2 regions of the Salirhabdus salicampi genome follow, and region 1 is predicted to be linked to the other one. Evidence: predicted binding sites of a transcription regulator. Region 1 holds the regulator's gene; the other holds the start of a gene.

Region 1 (3,846 bases):
TCCCACGCCAAATGGGCCATACATATACAGACCTTTTGTAATCGTTTTTTTCTGATCAAGTTGATCGAGTAGTTCTTTAATTTTCATAATCGCATTGATTCTTTCGCTATCTTCAAAATCAATATCCTCAATAGATGCTTCCAATATTTCTTTCGGCATATATAAGCTTTGAACAAATGATTTTTTACGGTTTTGTTCATCTTGTTTGATCTTTTGCGGACACCGGTCATAAGCAATTCGTATTTGCCGATTTTGAACTGAAAGCTTTGGTGCATAACCTGGAATAATATTACAGCATTCAGATAATGAAGGACATTTTTCACATTGCTTTGATTGATTATCGTATTCATACAGTTTCATTAACTGTCTTTCAATATCAGTCGTCTGCAGCTCAGGATGTTCAGCAATAAATGCCTGAACATCCCTAGAGTTCATGATCTGCTCTTTCAATTCTTTATAGGCTTGTTGAAAGTTACGGTTTTCCTTCATCCACTTTTTTAACGTTGATTGAATAGATTCCAACATCATCATCCTTATTGATTATAAGATCGTGAGGCAAGGGAACGGAATGCCTCAGCCAGTTCCTGCTTTTCCTTTTCTAAATCTTGATTAGGAGGCTTAAGTTGTTCCTTTCGTTCTGTTTGCTCATTTTCCTTCTGTTTTTTAAACCAATCTGGAAGAACTTCTTTACTTTTTCTCATTTCCCGTTGATTTCCCCAAGATTGATACAGTTTATTTTCGGATTTCGCTAAATCCATCGCTTCCTTAACCGTGTTTACATTTTTTCTTCCCCAATGGGAAGCAATTTTCTCAACGTAATTTTTCGTTAGTTTCATATTCGTTTTTTGTAAGACATAATGGACGAGTACGTTCATGACACCTTGAGAAAGTCCATGCTGGAACATAATATTTGTCAGCATTTTCACTTCTTGGTCAGAAGCATGTCCCGTTTTAGAATAATCTTCAAGGATTTCACGATGTGTAATGGATTCGAAGTGTTGAATTAGTTTTTCCTCTTTCGTACGAGGTGTAGTCGTATTTTCGATTTCTTGTTTTTGTTTCGGATCTTTATGAATTAATTGAGGGATAGGTTTCGCAAAATGGTTTGCATAATAATCTTTACAAGCATCATGTAACTCATCCTTCAATAGCTCTAAATTTTCATTTACGGACCAAAGAATTGCTTTCTCTAAATGAAGGAGATCAACATGATATATTTTCACTAAGCTTGCAATAAATCGCTTATTATCAACCGTTAAAACCTTTTCCATCGGAATTCCATTTTTACGTAACGTATTTTCCAGCCAGTCGAAATCAACATCGTATGAATCCTTACTAACGTTCGATTGGCTATCCACCGCATGGGAATTACTGCTATGATGTTGAACATGTACAGTTGTGAAAATTTCTTCAAAAGATTTTGTTTTATTTAGCGCATGCTCCGGCATGCTTTTTTCCGGCATAAAGACTTGTTTAAGGCGGCGTACTTGTTGATTCCCTATATGATGTTCTAACAGGATAGATAACATCGGATCCTCAAAAAATTCAACTGTTGAAAATGGAGGTATTAATACATAATAGTATTGACGAATGTTTCCATCGCTCATAAAAGAATTCAAGAGGCCAATCGCTTCTAAATGAAGACGGGCCTCATACAATTGGTCAAGATCCATATTTAACATACTCATTAATGTGTGGTGTGTTATTGGATCCTGCTTTGCAATTTGTAAACGAACATCATTAAGCAACGTCATGTATAAGGATATCGCCTTCATCCCTACTAAAGGTTGATATAAATGAGTCAAAGCCTGTAAGTAGTCTTCTTTTAACGGCTTTTTTAACTGAACAGTATATCCGTCGTTCGGAAGCAAATGCTTAATCCGTTCGTTCATATGGCTCAGACTCCTTTTTTAATCTTTTTTTATTAAGTCTTCCAGTTCTTTTAAAAAGACGGAAATATCCTTGAATTGGCGGTAAACCGAGGCAAATCGGACATATGCAACCTCATCTATATGGGCAAGTCGATCCATCACCATTTCCCCAATCTCCTTACTAAGAATTTCCGAATTCCCTTGATTTCTTAACTCTTTCTCTATATCAATGGCTATATTTTCAATTTGCTCTAAAGCAACAGGGCGTTTTTCACATGCTCGAATGAGCCCACGAATGAGTTTTTCTCTACTAAATTCTTCCCGTGTTCCTTCTTTTTTTACAATAATTAACGGAACTTCTTCTATCCGTTCAAATGTCGTAAAGCGAAATTGACAAGATTCACATTCTCTACGTCGTCGAATCGCTTTCCCCTCTTCGATTGGTCGTGAATCTAGCACTTTAGTACTTTTATAATGGCAATGAGGGCACCTCATTAACTATCCCACCTAAAAAAACAATTTTATATAACGAATCATTCCATAATAAAGACGAAATCTGACAAAAAACGAACTTTTTCATATAGATATATTATATCAAATAACTTCATCATCGTTCCATACATTCAAATAAAAAAGGGATATACAAATTGGATGTATATCCCTTCTTCATTACATTGCATTAAATTGCTTGACTTCCACAGGCCCTTTTCCTCTTGGTACTTCCACTTTTTCAACCGTACCAGCTTCCAACGACTCCGCTATATATTGTGCGGCCACATTTGGATCAATACGATCTCCGCAAGTGTACACATCTATGCTTGCATAACCATGTTCAGGAAAACTGTGAATCGTTAAATGTGATTCTGAAATGATTACGACACCACTCACTCCGACAGGCGCAAACTTATGAAATGCAACTTCCCTTACTTCAGCTCCAGCTCGTAACGCTGCATCCACAAATATTTTTTCAATGAGGTTCATGTCGTTTAGTTTATCAGCATTGCAATCCCATAATTCAGCAATCACATGCCTTCCCATTGTATCCATTGCAATGTCCCCCTTCACAACAAAATATATACTTCTTACTGACCGATAATGCACTACTACGGGGGAAAGTTAGTCCAGAGAGGTCCTAACCCTTTAAGCAGCCATCTTTTTCTACAGTATCAGAAGTTCCAAAAGAAAGTATATATCCTTGCTTTTCTTTTTGCAACAATAAAAGTTCTTTTTGGGAAACATGTATGCTTATCATGTGCAAAATCATCTAGATTATGTGGAAAGCTGAGCTTCCTTTTTTCTTACCTTACTGCCAACAAACTTTGTTAGATCAATAACTCGACAGGAATATCCCCATTCATTATCGTACCATGCAAGTACTTTTAATTTTCGCTTATCCATTACCATTGTGGATAAACCGTCAATTATTGAGGAATACTCTGTAGTAGTATAATCAATTGACACAAGTGGTTCATCACTAAATTTCAGAATGCCCTTTAAATTATTTTTTGCTTCATAGCTAAACATTTCATTCACTTCTTCTGCTGTTATGTCCCGGTCTACATCTACAACTAAATCAACAAGAGAAACATTTGGTGTCGGTACACGTAATGCCATTCCATGTAATTTCCCTTTCATATGGGGCAATACTTCTCCTAGTGCCTTCGCTGCACCTGTTGACGTTGGAATGATTGATTGTGTACATCCTCTTGCACGGCGTAAATCTTTATGTGGATTATCTAAGTTTTTTTGGTCGTTCGTAAACGCATGAACAGTCGTCATCAATCCATTCTCAATACCGAAATGTTTATCAATCACTTTGACGACTGGAGCTAAACAATTTGTCGTACAGGACGCATTCGAAATGACATCATGCTCATTAGGGATATACGAATCCTCATTTACACCCATCACAACCGTTGCATCTACCTGCTTACCTGGTGCAGTAATAATAACTTTAGTAGCACCAGCTTTTAAA
Region 2 (3,846 bases), 240 kb from region 1:
CTATAACGGTGAAGTCTGATGAGCGTGGATTAGTGGATTTAGATGACCTCCGTGATGTAGTTGGAGAGGACACAGCTGCTCTCATGTTAACAAACCCGAATACACTCGGCCTATTCGAAGAACACATATTGGAGATGGCTTCCATCGTTCATGAGGCAGGTGGAAAGTTATATTACGATGGTGCAAACTTAAATGCCATTTTAGGATACGCTCGACCAGGAGATATGGGCTTTGATGTTGTCCACCTAAACTTACACAAAACATTTACAGGACCACACGGTGGTGGTGGACCAGGATCAGGACCGGTAGGAGTATCAAAAGAATTAGTACCATATTTACCTAAGCCAGTGTTAACGAAACAAGAAGATAAATATGTCTTTGATTACGATCGTCCTCAATCTATCGGACGTGTAAAGCCTTATTACGGGAACTTTGGCATTAATGTGCGTGCGTATACGTATATCCGTACGATGGGTCCTGAAGGGTTACGTCAAGTCAGTGAGTACGCAGTATTAAATGCAAACTACATGATGCGTCGATTGGAAAATGAATTCGATTTACCATTTACGCAACATTGTAAGCATGAATTTGTCTTATCAGGTAGACGTCAAAAGAAATTAGGTGTACGTACATTAGATATTGCGAAACGATTGTTGGACTTTGGCTATCACCCGCCAACGATTTATTTCCCACTTAATGTAGAGGAAGCGTTAATGGTAGAACCGACAGAAACGGAGTCAAAAGAAACATTAGATGAATTTATTGATATTATGTTGAAAATAGCGAAAGAAGCAGAAGAGACGCCAGAGACGGTTCAAGAAGCACCACATACAACAGTAGTAAGCCGCCTTGATGAAACAACAGCAGCAAGAAAACCTATTTTAAGATATACGAAGGAAAGTTAGAGAAAGGTCCCCCTTATGGGACTTTTCTTTTTCGCTTTTTCGCTATGTAATGATAGGAGATGAAAATGAATACTATAAGTTGGAAAAACAAATTGTTAATCCTTTTAGTTATTGCCATAGTGATAGCAGGCTACCTTCTTTATAAAGAACATAAGGAAAATCAGGTACAATATGAACGTTTTTTGAATCATTTTTACCATCATTTGGAATCTGTTGTTTTTCATATAGAGAAGCTGATGGAGGCGAACCCAAGTGGTGATGAATTAAAGGAGAGAATGTACCGTTTAAAGGAAAGGTTAGATCGTATTGACCAAGTTTATAAAGCAGGGCATTTATTTGTAGACCAGGATATACGTTACACAAGCTATTTTTCGGAAATGGCATTCGTAACAACCGGTATACGTATGACGGTCAATAATGAAGGACCTTTTATTATTACGGCCTTTGCAGAGGATACTAGGTTGAGTGAGAAGGAAATGTATTACTTAACCTTGTTAAAGTCAGACCTTGCCTCTATGAAACAATCGATGTACTCTGAGGAAACAAAGCAGGAAAATCCGAATATATCGATTCAACAGTTTAATGAACTGGTAACTGATGTGGCATATCAAGACCCTTATGATTTTTATGTTGAAATTGAAGAATAAATAATGGCTTGGTTCTTAAGAACCAAGCCATTTGATTATCCCCGTTTAATTTTCCCTGTCCACTTTTTAAATCCACCTTTTAGATGGTTTAAATCTTCGTACCCTTTACGCTTTAATAAATGGGCAGCACGTGCCGACCTTGCGCCACTAGCACAATATAAATATACCGGCTTGTCGTTGCGAATCTCAATTAGACGATGTTTCATTTGTGATAGTGGGATGTTACGAGCACCTAATATATGGCCAGCTTCATATTCTTTTGGCTCTCGAACATCTATAAGTTGTGCTTTTCGATAACCTTTAATAAACTCTTCTTCCGTTAAGGTTGTTAAGAAGCGTTTCTGCCTGAAATATTTAAAAGTACCATAAGCAATAATTGCGACAAGTAATGTGATTAATACGATCATTTTTGATCCCCTTTCATCTCAAGCAAATCTCTCATAACTATTATATGAGTGTTACCCTTAAGTTTCAAAGCTTTTTTCTTTTCAAATTTATTTTCGTTATTTTTATAAACTTAGGGAACTGGGTACAACTATCATCGTAACCGGTGAATGGCTTTTCTAAAATAGCAAATAACGAAAAAGTATGTTATACAGGTTATACGCACTTATGCTACAAAATTCTTGCATATCCTTATCATTTCATAAAATTATTCAGTTGACATTTTTGTATAGACTCGTTCAAAAACTCAATATATAGTGCGTGTGAAAAAAAGAAATACTATATATTGAATTTCTATTATTGTTTGTGGTAAGTTATTTATAAATCTATTAAAACATAATTACATAAATGTTAGCCACCATGATTCGGCTTCTTATGATAAATTTTTTAGAGGAAGAGGAGAGAAACACATGTCATTAGTTAAGGAAATTGTGGGATCGATAAACATTGATCGCTTAAATAAGGATATTCAAATGTTTCCACAAGTACACCCAATTACCCCTGAAATGCAAATCACCCATAAAGGGGTCTCACGTCTTGTAATGCTGGACCGTTATGCATTTAAAGATACCCAAAAGCTCACTTTAGTTGACGGCGATTTTGTCGTATTAACTATAAAAGAAGACCCTAAATTTCCGGCAAGAGGTTTAGGCATCATCCAATCTATTGATTGGGAACGAAAAACGGCAAGTGTTAAAGTAGACGAGGAATTCGTTTCCGTACTAGACAACGAGGAGGAAGCAAAGTCCGGAATCATTGTACGTTCTTTAGACGTAATTGAAAAACCACTTGAAATCTTCTACGAGCAAATTGCGTTGCGAAATGCTAGTGGCTTATCAACTGTTGAGCAAACAGAAGAGCTAAAAGAAGAATGGTTTAAAAAGTTTTATGGAGAACTCGCCAACCAACACTTTATCCCTGCAGGCCGTGTTCTATATGGTGCAGGTGCGGATACAGATGTTACGTACTTTAACTGTTATGTTATGCCTTTCATTCAAGATTCCCGTGAGGGTATCTCTGATCACCGTAAGAAGGTAATGGAAATTATGAGTCGCGGTGGTGGTGTAGGAACGAATGGTTCTACATTACGCCCACGCAATACCCTTGCCAAAGGTGTAAACGGAAAATCTTCAGGATCGGTATCGTGGTTAGACGATATTGCAAAGCTGACACATCTAGTTGAACAGGGTGGTTCCCGCCGGGGTGCTCAGATGATTATGTTAAATGATTGGCATCCGGATATTGTCGAATTTATCATTTCCAAAATGCAAAACCCACGTATCTTACGTTATTTAATTGAAAACATTGATGATGAACAAGTGCAAAAACTGGCACAGGAAAAATTAAAATTCACCCCTCTTACAGAATCTGAACGTGATATGTACCAAGGGATCATCAATTATAAGACGATTCCTGGTAATGGCGGGTTTTCCGAAAAAGTAATCCGTGATGCAGAGCAAAAGTTGAACGATGGTGGCACATATAGTGTGCATCAACCTGAATTTTTAACAGGAGCTAACATCTCTGTATGTATTACAAAAGAATTTATGGCAGCTGTTGAACAGGGTGGCGATTACGAGCTTCGTTTCCCTGACGTGGAAAATTACACAGAGGAAGAAATGGAAGTTTACAATGAACGTTGGCACGATGTAGGAGACGTCCGTGAATGGGAACAGATGGGATACGGTGTTCGTGTTTATCGAAAAGTTCGTGCAAAAGACTTGTGGAACTTAATAAATATTTGCGCAACCTATTCTGCCGAACCAGGTATTTTCTTTATTGATAATGCCAACGACATGACAAATGCTAAAGCATACGGTCAAAAAGTTGTCGCAACAAACCCATGTGGT

The links. Region 1 encodes NrdR, which represses ribonucleotide reductase genes. Its sites were predicted from a motif close to AACACNATATATNGTGTT; they were not measured.
Region 2: the regulator NrdR is predicted to act here: its motif matches at 2,241-2,258, upstream of NLW78_RS08280 (vitamin B12-dependent ribonucleotide reductase).

What each region holds. Positions count from the first base shown of each region.
Region 1 is NZ_JANBWE010000002.1:671,241-675,086, forward strand. It holds gene dnaI (primosomal protein DnaI) at 1-522, opposite strand, end outside; gene NLW78_RS09555 (replication initiation and membrane attachment family protein) at 534-1,892, opposite strand; gene nrdR (transcriptional regulator NrdR) at 1,911-2,366, opposite strand; gene speD (adenosylmethionine decarboxylase) at 2,541-2,918, opposite strand; gene NLW78_RS09570 (glyceraldehyde-3-phosphate dehydrogenase) at 3,141-3,846, opposite strand, start outside.
Region 2 is NZ_JANBWE010000002.1:435,323-439,168, reverse strand. It holds gene gcvPB (aminomethyl-transferring glycine dehydrogenase subunit GcvPB) at 1-905, shown strand, start outside; gene NLW78_RS08290 (hypothetical protein) at 971-1,552, shown strand; gene NLW78_RS08285 (rhodanese-like domain-containing protein) at 1,588-1,959, opposite strand; gene NLW78_RS08280 (vitamin B12-dependent ribonucleotide reductase) at 2,407-3,846, shown strand, end outside.